One region of the Paenibacillus jiangxiensis genome, then DNA from elsewhere that is predicted to be linked to it. Evidence: riboswitches for the same ligand, from Rfam matches in the RefSeq annotation. Region 1 holds a riboswitch; the other holds the start of a gene.
The links. Region 1 has a riboswitch for glycine ahead of gcvT (glycine cleavage system aminomethyltransferase GcvT). Riboswitches for the same ligand answer to the same signal wherever they lie in the genome.
Positions count from the first base shown of each region.

Region 2: another riboswitch for glycine. It lies ahead of sdaAB (L-serine ammonia-lyase, iron-sulfur-dependent subunit beta); the one in region 1 lies ahead of gcvT (glycine cleavage system aminomethyltransferase GcvT).

Region 1 covers NZ_JBJURI010000013.1:63,471-70,890, reverse strand. The annotation lists gene gcvPB (aminomethyl-transferring glycine dehydrogenase subunit GcvPB) at 1-756, opposite strand, end outside; gene gcvPA (aminomethyl-transferring glycine dehydrogenase subunit GcvPA) at 753-2,108, opposite strand; gene gcvT (glycine cleavage system aminomethyltransferase GcvT) at 2,150-3,250, opposite strand; glycine riboswitch at 3,343-3,436, opposite strand; glycine riboswitch at 3,450-3,528, opposite strand; gene gcvH (glycine cleavage system protein GcvH) at 3,906-4,301, shown strand; gene ACI1P2_RS14105 (PTS mannitol transporter subunit IICB) at 4,813-6,273, shown strand; gene ACI1P2_RS14100 (BglG family transcription antiterminator) at 6,350-7,420, shown strand, end outside.
Region 2 covers NZ_JBJURI010000047.1:16,499-23,918, forward strand. The annotation lists gene ACI1P2_RS29325 (amino acid ABC transporter ATP-binding protein) at 1-258, shown strand, start outside; gene ACI1P2_RS29330 (transporter substrate-binding domain-containing protein) at 288-1,133, shown strand; gene ACI1P2_RS29335 (amino acid ABC transporter permease) at 1,207-1,866, shown strand; gene ACI1P2_RS29340 (amino acid ABC transporter permease) at 1,882-2,532, shown strand; glycine riboswitch at 2,627-2,741, shown strand; gene sdaAB (L-serine ammonia-lyase, iron-sulfur-dependent subunit beta) at 2,924-3,610, shown strand; gene sdaAA (L-serine ammonia-lyase, iron-sulfur-dependent, subunit alpha) at 3,636-4,538, shown strand; gene ACI1P2_RS29355 (Ig-like domain-containing protein) at 4,637-7,420, opposite strand, start outside.

The DNA of each region.
Region 1 (7,420 bases):
ATTGGAGTTGGCTCCGTCGTAATAAAGCAACCCGCCGGCTTCGTGCACAATCTCCGCGATCTCCGTGATCTGCTCTTCGAACAGCCCCAGGGTGTTGGGGTTGGTCAGCATGAGAGCAGCAGTGTCGCTGCCAACGGCGGCGCGCAGGGCATCCAGGTCCACAAGACCCTTGCTGGTCGAAGGGATCGTGACACTCTCAAAGCCCGCAACCGTAGCGCTCGCCGGATTGGTTCCGTGCGAGGAATCAGGCACAATTACTTTGGTGCGGTGTTCGCCGCGGCTTTCATGATAAGCGCGGATCATCATCAGGCCGGTCCACTCTCCGTGGGCTCCGGCAGCAGGCTGCAGTGTGACGGCATCCATGCCCGTAAGGCCTGCCAAATCGTTTTGCAGTGTGTACAGCAGCTCAAGTGCGCCCTGAATGCTTTCTTCCGGCTGATAAGGATGGATTTTCGCAAAGCCGGAATAACGCGCAACGTCTTCGTTAACTTTCGGATTGTATTTCATTGTACAGGAGCCAAGCGGATAAAAGCCGTTATCCACGCCGAAGTTGCGGCGGGACAGCTCCGTGTAATGACGGATGACGTCAACCTCGTAGACTTCCGGCAGTACGGCAGGCTCGCTGCGCAGCAGCTCGGATGGAATAAGTTCGTCAGCAGGACGGCGGGGCACATCGCATTCGGGCAGAGAAAATGCGATACGGCCGGGACGGCTTAGTTCAAAAATCAGCGGCATATCATGTTCGGATTGAGTCATAACAATTCCTCCAGCACCGATGCGAATTGGTCAATCTCTTCTTTGGTTCTTTGCTCCGTTACGGCAATCAGCATATGATTTTTGTATTCTTCGTAGTCTCTTTCGAGATCATAACCGCCGATAAAACCGGCGTCCAGCAGACGTGATTGCAGGGAAGGCATATCTGTATTCTCCGGCAGGACGAGCACGAACTCATTAAAGGTCGGGGAAGTGAACGCAGCGTTCACTTCCGGCAGGGATGTGAGACGTTCAAGGGCGTACCGGCTTTTATGCAGATTCAGTTCGGCTACCTCTTTCATGCCGCTTCTGCCCATGACGGACATATACACGGACGCAGAGAGGGCAAGCAGCGCCTGATTGGAGCAGATGTTTGATGTCGCTTTTTCGCGGCGGATATGCTGCTCGCGTGCCTGCAGGGTAAGAACAAATCCCCGCTTGCCGTTGCGGTCCTTCGTTTGGCCGACGATTCTTCCCGGAATGCGGCGCATATGCTCCTGTGATACGGCAAAGTAACCGCAGGTCGGCCCACCGAGCGAAGAAGAGATGCCGAGCGGCTGCGCGTCGCCTACCACGATATCAGCTCCCAGCTTGCCTGGCGCTTCTAGCAGCCCGAGTGAGAGCGGATTGGAGCTGACCACTAGCAGCCCTTTTTGGGCATGAATCAGGTCGGCCATTGGACGGAGATTCTCAATGGAGCCGAAGAAGTTAGGATTTTGCACCAACACGGCGGCGGTATCCTCCGTTACCGCTGCTGCGAGCGCCTCGGGATCGGTGACGCCATTTTTGCAACCTACCTCAACAATCTCCAGGTTGAGGCCGTGCGCGTAAGTGTTCAGCACCTGCCGGGCTTCAGGATGAACGGCGCGGGATACGACAAGGCGCTTGCGCCGTGTGGCGGCTGCCGCCAGATTGCCGGCTTCGGCCAGCGCGGTGGCTCCGTCATACATACTGGCATTGGCTACCGCCATGCCGGTAAGCTCGCATATATAGGATTGGAATTCAAAAATAGCCTGCAGCTCTCCCTGGCTTACTTCCGGCTGATAAGGGGTGTATGCCGTATAAAATTCCGAGCGGGAAATGACATGATTAATCACGGACGGAATATGGTGATCATAGATGCCTGCGCCCAGAAAGCTGGCGTGGGTCTCGCTGCTGGCATTGCTGCCGGCTAGCGCCGACATATGGCGGGTCAGGGCCCGTTCATCCAGTCTTGAAGAAACGGGCAGCTCGCCCCGGAAACGAATTTTTTCGGGAATATCCTTGAACAGGTCCTCAATGCTGTCGGCGCCGACTGTATGAAGCATCTCGGCGCGATCTTGCTTGGTCATCGGTAAGTATCTGTGCTGATTCATTGGCTGCGCTCCTCTCAATATCCGTTATGTTCCGGTTATCTCTATTTCGTTCGTTTGTAGAACGGTGCCTTAATAACCTCTGCTTTGAGGCGTTTGCCCCGGATTTCTACCTCAACCTGCGTGCCAAGCTGGGCAAAATGGCTGTCAATCAGCGCAAGCCCCAGATTCCGCTTCAGGGTAGGGGACTGCGTTCCTGTCGTCACTTCGCCAATCTGCTCCGACTCCGCGAATACCGGATAATGTGAACGCGGAATGCCGCGGTCCAGCATTTCCAGGCCAACGAGCTTGCGTGGAGTCCCTTGCTCCTTCTGTGCAAGCAGTGCTTCATGACCGATAAACGGCCCTTTATCCAGCTTGACGAAAAAGCCCAGGCCCGCCTCCAGCGGGGAAATGGTCGCAGACAGCTCCTGGCCGTACAGCGGCAGTTTCGCTTCGAAGCGCAGCGTGTCCCGTGCACCCAGACCGGCGGGCACCAGCCCGTGGGTTTCCCCTGCTTTCATCAGCCCCTGCCAAATCAGCGGGGCATCCTCGGTACGGCAGTAGATCTCGAAGCCGTCTTCTCCTGTGTATCCAGTGCGGGATATGAGTGCTGACGCCCCGAACAAATTGGCATGCTCAACAAAACGGAAGGAGCCGAGTGAAGTGACATCGCTGTCTACGGTGCCGGTAAGGATGTCTACTGCTGCAGGACCCTGAAGGGCAAGCAGCGCAGTTTGATCTGATACATTTTCCATTTGCACATCGGCCGGTTTATGCTGCTGCAGCCATTCCCAATCCTTCTCGATATTCGAGGCATTCACGACGAGCATGTAGGAATCGCGGCCGCGTTTGTAGACAAGCAGGTCGTCCACGACACCTCCATCCGGGTAACACATCAGCGTGTACTGGGCCTGGCCGTCTTCCAGCCTGGATACGTCGTTAGTGGTTACATGCTGCAGAAAGCTTACCGCTTCAGCGCCTGTTACGTTGAACTCTCCCATATGGGAGACATCGAACAGTCCGGCCCGTTCTCGTACGGCTTCGTGCTCCTTTTGGATGCCGCTAAACTGGACAGGCAGCTCCCAGCCGCCAAAATCAATGCAGCGCACGCCGGGATACCCGGCATACAGCGGGTACAGTGGTGTTCTTTTCAATGCGGTCAACACAATTCACCTCGCAAAAGAGTTGGCACAGCTTATGGAAAAGCAAAGAAGGACAGGCCAAAGAAGGGGGACATGGCTTTCCAGCCATTCCATTCTTCAGCTCTGTCCTTGATACCTGAGAGTTGCCCTGCTTGGTTACAGGTTTCCCCTTGGGTGACCCGCTGCTGCGGATTCTCTCCAGAGTTGCGTCCGGTAAAGGTCCTTTTGCCTGAGAGATTCACCGCTTGCCGGCTTACTCCTTCGGCGTTACCTGCTGATTCCGCGGATACAAGGCAAGCACGGGGCTGGCTTCACACTTCACACTGCCAATCCGCCCGGTCCTGTTCAGACGCGCCTTGGCGCATCATTTTCCCGGAATATCGGTAATCTCTCCCTATACGTTCATCCGCTATTCAATCTATAACCATTAATACGCGATCACCGGACATATGTCAATAAATTTGTCATATTTTAAGACGGATAACAAAATGTAAGCCATTACCCTTCCTTTAGTGCTTTAATCCGGAAAAAAAGAAGTGGTTTTTTGTAAGCAATATTGACATTTAAATCTTGCTTGGCTTAATCTTACGTTGAAAAAGAGAAAGCGAAAGAACAGCTTAGGGGAACATCAAAGTGTTTTATGGCCGAAAATTCCAGTGGAAATGGAGCGGTATACATGAGCGAAGTTAAAGAAAACTATTTGTACAGTGAAGAGCATGAATGGGTGAAAATTACGGAAGAAGGAACCTTGCTGGTCGGCATCTCCGATTTTGCGCAGCATCAGCTTGGCGACATTGTGTTTGTCGAGCTGCCCGAGGAAGGCGGAACTCTGGAAGCTGGCGCAAGCGTGGGTACAATCGAATCTGTCAAAACGGTGTCCGATCTGTATGCTCCAGTAAGCGGTACGGTGATTAAAGTGAACGGGTCGCTGCAGGATTCGCCTGAGCTGGTCAACAGTTCGCCGTACGAGGATGGCTGGATGCTTGAAATCCAGGTGGATGGCGACATTAATGATGCAGTAAGCAAACTGCTGAGTGCAGAAGCGTATAGCCGGCTTGTGGAAGAGGCTTAATGAAGCATTCACTCTAAAATAGGATATTTGTCCTATTTGCTACGTTTTTTTCGAAAAAACGACATAAAGTGTATGCAAGCGTATATTCGTTTTTGCAAGCATATTGATAAGCATGGCAGCCTGATATCTCATGTGAGATACAGCGGCCATGCTTTTTGCCGTTTGGTCAACAACTTTGGAACCAAGACATAATGTTCAGGGAAATTGCGGTTAATACCGGCGAAGTTCGTTTATATTAAGGTATGACTATATGAATCGTATTTAGAGCATACTATTCTTCCCCCGAGAATCTTAAATTTAAATTTTGTCATCAACGTTCATGACGAAACTGCATTTTCATTTTATTGATGGAGATACCGTTTTCAATTAGGATGAAGGTAAGCAAAAGGATATGAGGCCTTTTACCTAAGGATTTGACAAAATCAGAAAAAGCGACAAATTCCTTTATTTCGTATCGAATTTTGACGAATCCTTAACCTGAAGGTTTCAATACATTGAGGAGGTTTTCAATATGAGTTCAGTGGACGCTAAGTCCGGAAGCGGCGGAGGCCTGCGCGTTGGAGTGCAGAAATTCGGACGCTTCCTGAGCGGCATGGTTATGCCGAACATGGGCGCATTTATCGCCTGGGGCTTGATTACGGCCCTCTTTATTCCAACAGGATGGATTCCAAACGAAAATTTTGCCACGCTTGTTGATCCGATGATCAAATACCTGCTGCCGCTGCTGATCGGTTACACAGGTGGTACAATGGTACACGGACAGCGCGGTGGTGTGGTCGGCGCGATCATGACGATCGGTGTCATTGTCGGCGCGGACATTCCAATGTTCCTTGGCGCCATGGCCGCAGGTCCGTTCGCGGCATGGGTAATCAAGCAGTTTGACAAAGCGGTTGAAGGCAAAATCAAATCCGGCTTCGAGATGCTGGTTAACAACTTCTCCGCAGGTATTATCGGTGCCATTCTGGCACTGCTTGCACATACGATTATCGGTCCGGTAATCGAAGTGATCAGTAAAGTGCTGTCGTCCGGAGTTCAGTTCTTGATGGACGCAGGATTGCTCCCACTTGTCAACATCATCATTGAACCTGGTAAAGTATTGTTCCTGAACAACGCCATTAACCATGGTATCCTGACACCAATTGCAACAGAGCAAGCTTCGCAAATGGGCAAATCGATTCTGTTCATGCTGGAGTCCAATCCGGGACCAGGTCTTGGCATTTTGCTTGCATACTGCTTCCTGGGCCGCGGTTCGGCTAAAGCTTCCGCTCCGGGCGCAGCGATCATTCACTTCTTTGGCGGTATTCATGAGATTTACTTCCCGTACATTCTGATGAGACCGATTCTGATCCTGGCTGCAATGGCCGGTGGTGTTGCAGGTACGTTTACATTCATGCTCACAGGCGCAGGTCTGGTAGCTGCTCCTTCGCCAGGCAGTATCTTTGCTTACTTTATTATGACGCCAAAAGGCGGTTATCTTCCGATGCTGGCCGGTGTCGTAGTAGCGGCGGTTGTCTCCTTCGTCGTTGCCGCGATTCTGCTGAAGACAGGCAAACAGACAGATGAGAGCCTGGAAGATGCATCCGAACGTATGAAAGATATGAAAAACCAAGGCAAAACGGGTAATGCAGCCGTAGCAGCCGATAACCGTGAAGCGGATCGTGCAGCAGCATTGGCTTCCAACAATGTCGTTAAGACCGATGTCAATAAAATCGTATTCTCTTGTGACGCAGGTATGGGATCGAGCGCCATGGGCGCATCCATTCTCCGCAAGAAAATGAAGCAGGCCGGCGTGGATGTGGTCGTAACGAACACCGCAATCAGCGAAATTCCGCAGGATGCCGACATCGTAATCACACAGAAAACGCTGACTGACCGTGCCAAAACGGTTGCGCCGAATGCGGAGCATATTTCCATCGACAACTTCCTGAAAAGCCCTGAATATGAGGAACTTGTGGAACGCCTGAAAAAATAATTCGTAATGCCTTACAATAAAGTTTTTCGGGTCATACGCACAGGCAGTTCAAGAGCGAAATCGGGAGGACGGTACGATGAATATTACCAAACGACAAAGCGAAATTCTTGAATTCCTGCTGCAGCAGACCAGAGAGGTGACTGCGGGCGACATTGCCGCCCGCATCAATGTCAGCACGAGAACCGTTTTGCGTGAGCTGAGTGCGGTAGAGAAATGGCTGGAGCCCCATGGGGTCAAGCTGGAAAAAAAAACCGGGATCGGAATCCATTTGGATGCCGATCCCTCTCGGCTTTTCCAGCTTCGTCAGCAGCTTTTTCGCTCGGAGTCGGTAGAGTATTCAGCAGAAGAGCGAAAGATTTACAGCTTATGCATGCTGCTGGATGACAGGGAGCCGATCAAGCTGATGTCGCTGGCTGCTGATTTGAAGGTGACAGTTGCAACCGTCAGCCATGATCTTGATGAGCTGCAGTCCTGGATTGAGAAGCATGGGCTTACTCTTGTGCGCAGGCGTGGATACGGTGTGCAGATCACTGGCAGGGAAACGGACATCAGGCGAGCCGTTTCCGAGCTGGGTTTGGAGCATCTCGATGAATCCGACTTGTTCGGAAAGGATTCGACCAGACACTCATCCCATGCCATGGATAAGCTGATGGAGCTGATCGGCAGAGATGTGATGCTGACGGTTGAGAACGCCTTATGGCAGCCGAATGAAAAATGGCTGGAAAACATGGTCGAGAGCAAATATATGGAACTGCTGATTCAGCTTTCTGTCGCCATCGCCCGTATCCGGCGGGGTTTTGCGGTCGAGCAGCCGGAATCGGAGCTGATCCTGGGGGCCAATGACGAAGAGGATAAAGTTCGCTCAGCTATGGTAGAGCGAATATGCGCCGAATTGTCGGTTGCACTGTCCCTTCAGTTCCATGAGCGGGAGAAAAAATATTTCAGACATCTGTTCCGTTCCGCCGAGGATCGCTCGACAAGGCTGCTGCCGCTGGATGATCTGGTGCTGCTGGAAATTGTGAATGAACTGATCCGCCGGGTGGAGGAGAACGCAGGGGTGCATTTTGGAGAGGATCGCCTCCTGCGTGAAGGGCTGATTGCCCATGTCGAGCCTGTCATTAAACGGCTGAAAGAAGGAAATGACATT
Region 2 (7,420 bases), on a different contig from region 1:
ATGCTGTTTGATGAGCCAACGTCGGCCCTCGATCCCGAGACGATTGGTGAAGTGCTTGATGTTATGCGTTCTCTTGCTCATGACGGCATGACCATGGTTATTGTAACCCATGAAATGGGCTTTGCCCGCGAGGTTGCTGACCGGGTCATTTTCATGGATCAGGGTCAAATCCTGGAAGACAGCACACCGGACGAGTTTTTTGCCGAGCCGCGTGAAGAACGTGCACGCACGTTCCTTAGCCGTTTGATCAACCACTAAATATATAAGCTTGAAAGGGGTTCATTTTCATGAAAAAAGGTTTGAAATGGAACGCACTTTTGCTGCTAGCCCTCTCTTTCGCTCTGGTACTCGCCGCATGCGGCAGCAATGGTTCATCCGGCACAACCACCGGCACTTCCGGTGAGTCCGGCGGGAAAGCGGAAAGCGCTCTGGAGGCCATCAAGGCGCGCGGCAAGCTCGTTGTCGGTGTTAAGAGCGACACGAAGCTGTTCGGTCTGAAAAACACCAGCACCGGTGACATCGAAGGCTTCGACGTGGATGTCGCAAAACAAGTCGCAAAACATATTTTCGGTGATGAATCCAAGATTGAACTGAAGGAAGTTACTTCGAAGACCCGTATTCCGCTTCTGCAAAACGGTGACATCGACATGATCATCGCTACCATGACGATTACGGAAGAACGCAAACAGCAGGTAGACTTCAGCGACGTATATTTTGAAGCAGGCCAGTCTCTGCTCGTTCCGAAAGGCAGCCCGATTACCGGCTTAGATTCTTTAACTAAAGGCACAACCGTCCTGGCCGTTAAAGGCTCCACCTCCGTAAAAAATATCAGGGAAAAGGCTCCGGATGCCGAAGTACTTGAGTTTGAAAACTATCAGGACGCATTCAACGCGCTCAAAGCCAATAAAGGCGACGCTCTGACTACAGACAACGCAATTCTGCTTGGTATGCAGCAGCAGGACCCGAACTTCCAGCTGGTCGGCGGCAACTTCACTGACGAACCATACGGCATCGCAGTCAAGAAGGGCTCCACTGATTTGCTGCAGGCAGTAAACGATACGCTGGCTGACCTGAAATCAAGCGGCGAATATGACAAACTTTATGAGCAATGGCTTGGCGTTAAACCTGAATAAGAGAATGGCGGAAGGAGCCGCAGCAGCGTGCTCCTTCTTTCTTGCCATCGGTTAACGGAGGTGTGATCCGCACATGCTAACTTTTGACGTTAATGTCCTGTTCAATTATTGGGACCTGTACATGGAAGGCTTCCTGAACACCATCAAGGTCAGCTTGATTGCTCTTGTGTCAAGCTTTCTGCTTGGGGCCTTGATTGCCATTTTCCGGATAGCACCCTTCAAGCCGCTGAATTGGCTTGGTACCGTTTATGTGGAAATCTTCCGGAATATCCCGCTGTTGATTACGGTCTATATTTTCTATTTGGGTCTTGGTCCTCTCGGCATCAACCTTGATGGTTTTGCTTCAGGCACTATTGGATTGTCCATTTATACCGCCGCTTATATAGCGGAAGCCATACGGGCGGGCATTCAGACGGTGCCCAAAGGCCAGATGGAAGCAGGGCGTTCGTCCGGTTTGACGTATAATCAAACGATGATCCATATCATTCTGCCGCAGGCCATCAAGATTGCGCTGCCGGCCATCGGCAATCAGTTCATTAACTTGTTCAAGAACTCATCCATTCTTGCCGTCGTTGCCGGCGCGGATTTGATGCTGATGTCCGACCGGATCAACTCGGAGACATTCTTGCCTGTCAGCGTTTATGCGTTCACCGCTTTATTATATCTGGTCGTTACCCTTCCGCTCAGCTTTTTCATGCTGTACCTGGAAAAGCGGCTGGCCAAAACATCTTAAGGAGGGAAGCCTGTTATGGATTTTACAGGATTATTTACTGGGCCTAACGTCAAATTTATACTGCAGGGTTTCCTCCTTACGTTGGAAGTCGGCATCTGGTCCATTGTTATCAGCACAATCGCGGGCATCATATTCGGAATTTTACGTTATACCCGAATTCCTGTTATTTCGCAGGCGGCTGCCACCATTATTGACCTGATCCGCAACCTGCCGCTTCTGCTCATCATTTATTTCCTGTTCCTCGTCCTGAAGCCGCTCGGATTTGATGTCGATTTGAAATGGTCCGCCATCATCGGTTTGTCCATTTTCGAAGGGGCCATGATTGCCGAGGTTGTGCGCAGCGGCTTGAAGTCTGTTGACAAAGGGCAGATTGAGGCCGCACGGTCTTCAGGTCTGAATTACGTTCAGACGCTGTGGCATATCATTCTTCCGCAGGGCCTGCGGCGCATGATACCGCCATTGGTCAGCCAGTATATTTCATTGATGAAAGATACGTCGCTGGCGGTCATTATCTCGCTGCCTGAGCTGACGCACAGCGCGCAGATTGCCGGCGCTCAGAACCAGTCGTTCGTTGTTCCTGCCCTACTGTTTGCGGCTTTCCTATATTTTGCCGTGAACTACAGCATGTCGCTAATTGCCAGGAAGCTGGAAGTACGGACCCACTGAACAGTCATGAGCTAGTCATGGGTCAATGAGCATTGACACGTTTACGGCTATCCTTTACTCTTAATTTGAATCATTGAATTGAATACCACCGCGGATGAGGCTGACGGGAGAGACCTGATCGATTTTTAGGATACAGGGCACCGAAGGAGCAAGCTGCACGGCACCCGGCCGGCAGTTAATCTCTCAGGTACATGTACCGCCAGCTGACGCAGCTCTGGAGAGTGCGTTTTTTTAGCCACCAAAGGGGTAAGACGGGTCAAGGCCTGTCAGAAACTCTCAGGTACAAAGGACAGAGACAAGGGACTATTTCCTTGTTCTGTCCTTTTTTTGCGCTTACATATTAACGTAGTAAGTGAATGAATACTGCACCATATTAAGGAGGAATGGATAAGTGCGCTTCAAGGATGTATTCTCCATCATCGGCCCGGCCATGACGGGTCCGTCAAGCTCGCATACAGCCGGTGCCGTGCGCCTTGGCCGCATGGCCCGGCACTGGCTTGGTGGAGTGCCTGAACATGCCAAAATGACACTGTACGGCTCTTTCGCGGATACTTACAAAGGACATGGGACGGATCTGGCCCTGCTGGGCGGCCTGCTTGATTATGACACAGATGATGCCCGCATCCCCGATGCTGAGCAGTGTGCGAAGCAGGCCGGGATGACCTTTGAGTTTGTTACGAGCGGCCTCCCCGCTCCTCACCCCAATACGGTCCGGTTCGAACTGCAGCGCGGCGGTGAAAAGCGCACGCTGCTCGGTTCATCCATTGGCGGAGGAAATATAAATGTGCAGCAACTCAATGAGTTCCGCGTCAATTTGACGGGTGAATTCCCGGCTCTGATCCTGCTTCATTCCGACAAGCCGGGCATGCTTGGGGCTGTAACCTCCTCACTCGGGGCAGCAGGGGTGAATATCGCTTATATGCATGTTGACCGCAAAGGGCGGGACGGTGAGGCTTTAACAGCGATTGAGACGGACAGCGCTGTCCCTGAACAGGTCATCACCGAGCTGCAATCACTAACCCATATGTATGAAGTGAGAAATATCGATATCCGCAGCAAAAACAGGCGGCAGCCATAGAAGATATTAAAAGGAGCAAAAACCTATGCGTTTCAGTCATCTTCACGAAATCAGCAAAATCTGCAAACAGGAGTCCAAAACAATCAGCGCACTAATGATTGAAGAACAATCCCGGGAGACGGACACGCCTGCCCAGGACGTGATCAGTCAGATGGCCGACTATTACGAGGTGATGAAGGAAGCCGTACGCCGCGGCCTGACGGAGGATACCGTATCACGCAGCGGTTTAACGGGCGGAGACGGCAAACGGGTGGCGGAGTATCTCCGGTCGGGAGAAACCTGCTCAGGAGAAGGCTCTGCGCTCGCCATGGCCTACGCCCTTTCCGTCTCCGAAGTAAATGCCTCAATGGGCCGGATTGTGGCTACGCCTACAGCCGGCTCCTGCGGTGTCATTCCAGGGGTGTTCATCAGTGCGCAGGAGAGATTCGGATGGACGGATGAGCATATGGTTCGCGGCCTCTTCACGGCGGGAGCCATCGGTTATGTGATCGCCAATAACTCATTTATCTCCGGCGCCGAAGGAGGCTGCCAGGCTGAGATTGGCTCCGCCATCGGCATGGCTGCAGGCGCTATGGTCGAGCTGCGCGGCGGCACTCCCGAGCAGGCGGTTCATGCTGTCGGCCTGGCCCTGAAAAACACGCTGGGCCTGATCTGCGATCCCGTTGCCGGTCTCGTCGAGATCCCCTGTATCGTGCGCAACGGGCTCGGGGCGGTAACAGCTCTGGCTGCGGCCGATATGGCACTGGCAGGTGTGCGCAGTGCCATTCCATCGGATGAAGTCATTGACGTCATGCTTGAAGTTGGCAGCGCCATGCCCGTCAAGCACCGGGAGACCGCCAAAGGCGGCCTTGCCCAAACCCCGACAGGCCGACGGATGACAGAAGCGCTGGCCGGCAGTCGCAAGGCAGAGGCAAGGGATAAGAGTTAGTTCCGTTCTTGCTTCAGCAGCGTACAAAGCCATCATGCACATAACAGAAGAAGGCCGTTCCCGTTTAAGCGGGAGCGGCCTTTCTGCTAATAACCCAATTATTTTTCTGTTACATTGACAACAACCTTGGCTGTCTTGCCTGCAAACTTCAGAGTGACGTTGGTTTTCCCTTTGCTGATGCCTTTTATCACTCCGTCTTTGGCCGTAGCCACAAGAATTCTGGAGGAGGCCCACACCCCTTTTTTCGTTACATCCCCCTCCGAACCGTCCATATACGTAGCCGTTCCGGTCAGTTGTACCTGCTGGCCGACAGTAAGGTTCAACAACACCTCGCTGGTTTCAAGGTATTTCAGTGCATCTACCGTAACCGGCACTCTGACCGTTTTACCGCCGTATTTTGCCGTAATATTGGTCTTTCCATATCCGGTTGCCGTTACGGTACCGCCTTTCACGGTTGCCACCTTGTAGCTGCCTGTTGTCCATTCTGCTTTATTAGTGACGTCGACTTTCGAACCGTCGCTTAGCGTTGCTGTAATTTTAAGATTACCTGTTTCACCGGTTTTTAGCGAAAGGGCAACTTCAGATGCTGTAATTTTGGTGGCCGTGTCTACCTGAACCGTAATGGTTACCTTTTGGCCGCCATATTTTGCAGTAATATTCGCTTTGCCTTTTTTATAAGCAGTGACATAGCCGTTTTTGATGGAAGCAATCGCCGTACTGCTTGAAGACCATTCCGCGTCTTTCGTTACATTTCTTGTATCGCCCTTCGAATTCGTTGCTGTGAGTGTAATCAGTTGTGGTTCATCTCCGGCCGACATGACAATCAGAAACTTATCAGCCTCAAGCTCAGCAGCAAGGCCAACTTCCACTTTAACGGTCGCTTTCAGACTCCCATAGGTTGCAGTTATAGTGGCTTCGCCCTCGGAAATACCTGTGATCAGGCCTGAAGAATCCACCGTCGCAGCTTTGGCGCTGCTTGTGGTCCATTCCGCTTCATTCGTTACATCTTCCGTTGTTCCATCTTTGTAGGTTACCGTCAGCTGCTGCTGATACGTATCATCAATATCGAGAACGAGTGATTTGGATTTCACTTCCAGCTTCGTAGGCTCGCCAACTGTAACGGTAACTGTTGCTGTTTTGCCATTGTAGGTTGCGGTAATAACCGCAGTCCCTTTGTTGTAAGCCGTCAGCTTACCCTTGTTTACATATACAATACTGTCCTTATCCGATGTCCAGGTCGCGCTATCCGTTACAACCTCCGTCGATCCGTCCGTATAGGTTACTTTGGCTGTCAATTGAACGGGTTCGCCATTCGGGGACATGGAAATTTTCGAGCTGCCGATGTCCAAATGGGATGCCGTCTCTACATTTACGGTAATGGTGGCCGATTTACCGCCATATGTCGCTGTAACCGTAGCGGTCCCGGAGTTATAAGCCGTGATCAGTCCTCCATCGGACACATAGGCAATATCCTCGTTGCTTGATGCCCACGTTGCCTGGCTCGTAACATCAGTTCCATTTTCATCCTTCAACACAGGCTGATGAGTGCCTTTGACATCAAGATAGACTTCTGATTTATCCACGCTCAGCTTGTTGACCTGGCCCACCTTTACAGGAAGGGTTGCCGTCTGTGTGCCGTAGCTTGCAGTAATCGTTGTGGTACCTGCACTGTAACCAATCACATAGCCTTCCTTCACATCTGCTACAGACGGGTTGCTGGACGTATAAGAAGCGCTTGCTGTCACATTTTTACGGGTACCGTCCGCAAACGTCGCAGTCAGCTCCAGCTGCTGTTTCCCGCCAACCGAATCAAGATTTACCTGGCTTTGGTTAAAGTCAAGATAACGGGCAACCTCCACGCTTACCTTGATCGTTACCGTTCTGTCCCCGTATTTGGCAGTGATCGTTGCTGCTCCTGCTTTATTGCCGGTGACTTTTCCTTTATACACGCTGGCAATGCTCTCATCGCTCGATGTCCACTGAGCGTCAGCCGTAACATCCTTGGCAGCGGCCTCAGGATAAGAAGCCGTCAATTTAAGCTGCTTTTCCCCGCCAATTTCGAGATAAAGGTCCTCATTGTCGACAGTCAGCTTGCTTGTTTTTTCGACCGTTACGTTGATGGTCACCGTCTTCGTTCCGTACTCTGCCTTAATGACTGCGGTTCCCTGCTTATAAGGGGTAATGCTGCCTTTCAGCACATCGGCCACCGTTTCATCACTGGAGGACCACTCGGCATTCGCCGTTACGTCCTCGGTCGTTCCGTCAGGAAAAGTTGCCGTCAACGTGACCTTCTCCGGAGCATCGCTAAGCAGAAGGGAGACGTCCGTGGTGCTTGGTGTAATGCGCTTCACCACATCCACAGTGACTTCAACGGACACTGTCTGCTTGCCGTATACGCCAGTAATGGTAGCTGTCCCGGCTCCAACACCCGTTACTGCTCCATTCACGACCGTTGCAACAGCGGAATTGCTGGATGCCCACTCCGCCTCATTGGCCACGGTATTGTCTGTCGTATTATCACTGTAAGTGGCTGTAAGTGTAATTTGTTCAGAAGTTCCTTTGCGGATATTCAGGCTCATAACATCTGCAGTCAATGCTTTCACTTTCTTGGTGACTGTGATTGAAGCCGATTGGGAAAATGTTTTGCCGTCCCCGTCCTTGAAAATAGCAACGATCGTTGCCGTTCCCACCGACTTCGCGGTAACTGTACCGTTATATACGGAAGCAATGGAAGTGTCGTCACTTGTCCAATCGGCATTGATCGTTACATCCGATGTCTTGGCGTCGCTATATATAGCAGTAGCGGTCAGCTTTAACGTTTCGCCAACCATCAGCTGGCCGCTGTTCGCTGAAAGAACAATTTTCGAAACAGCAGCACTTGC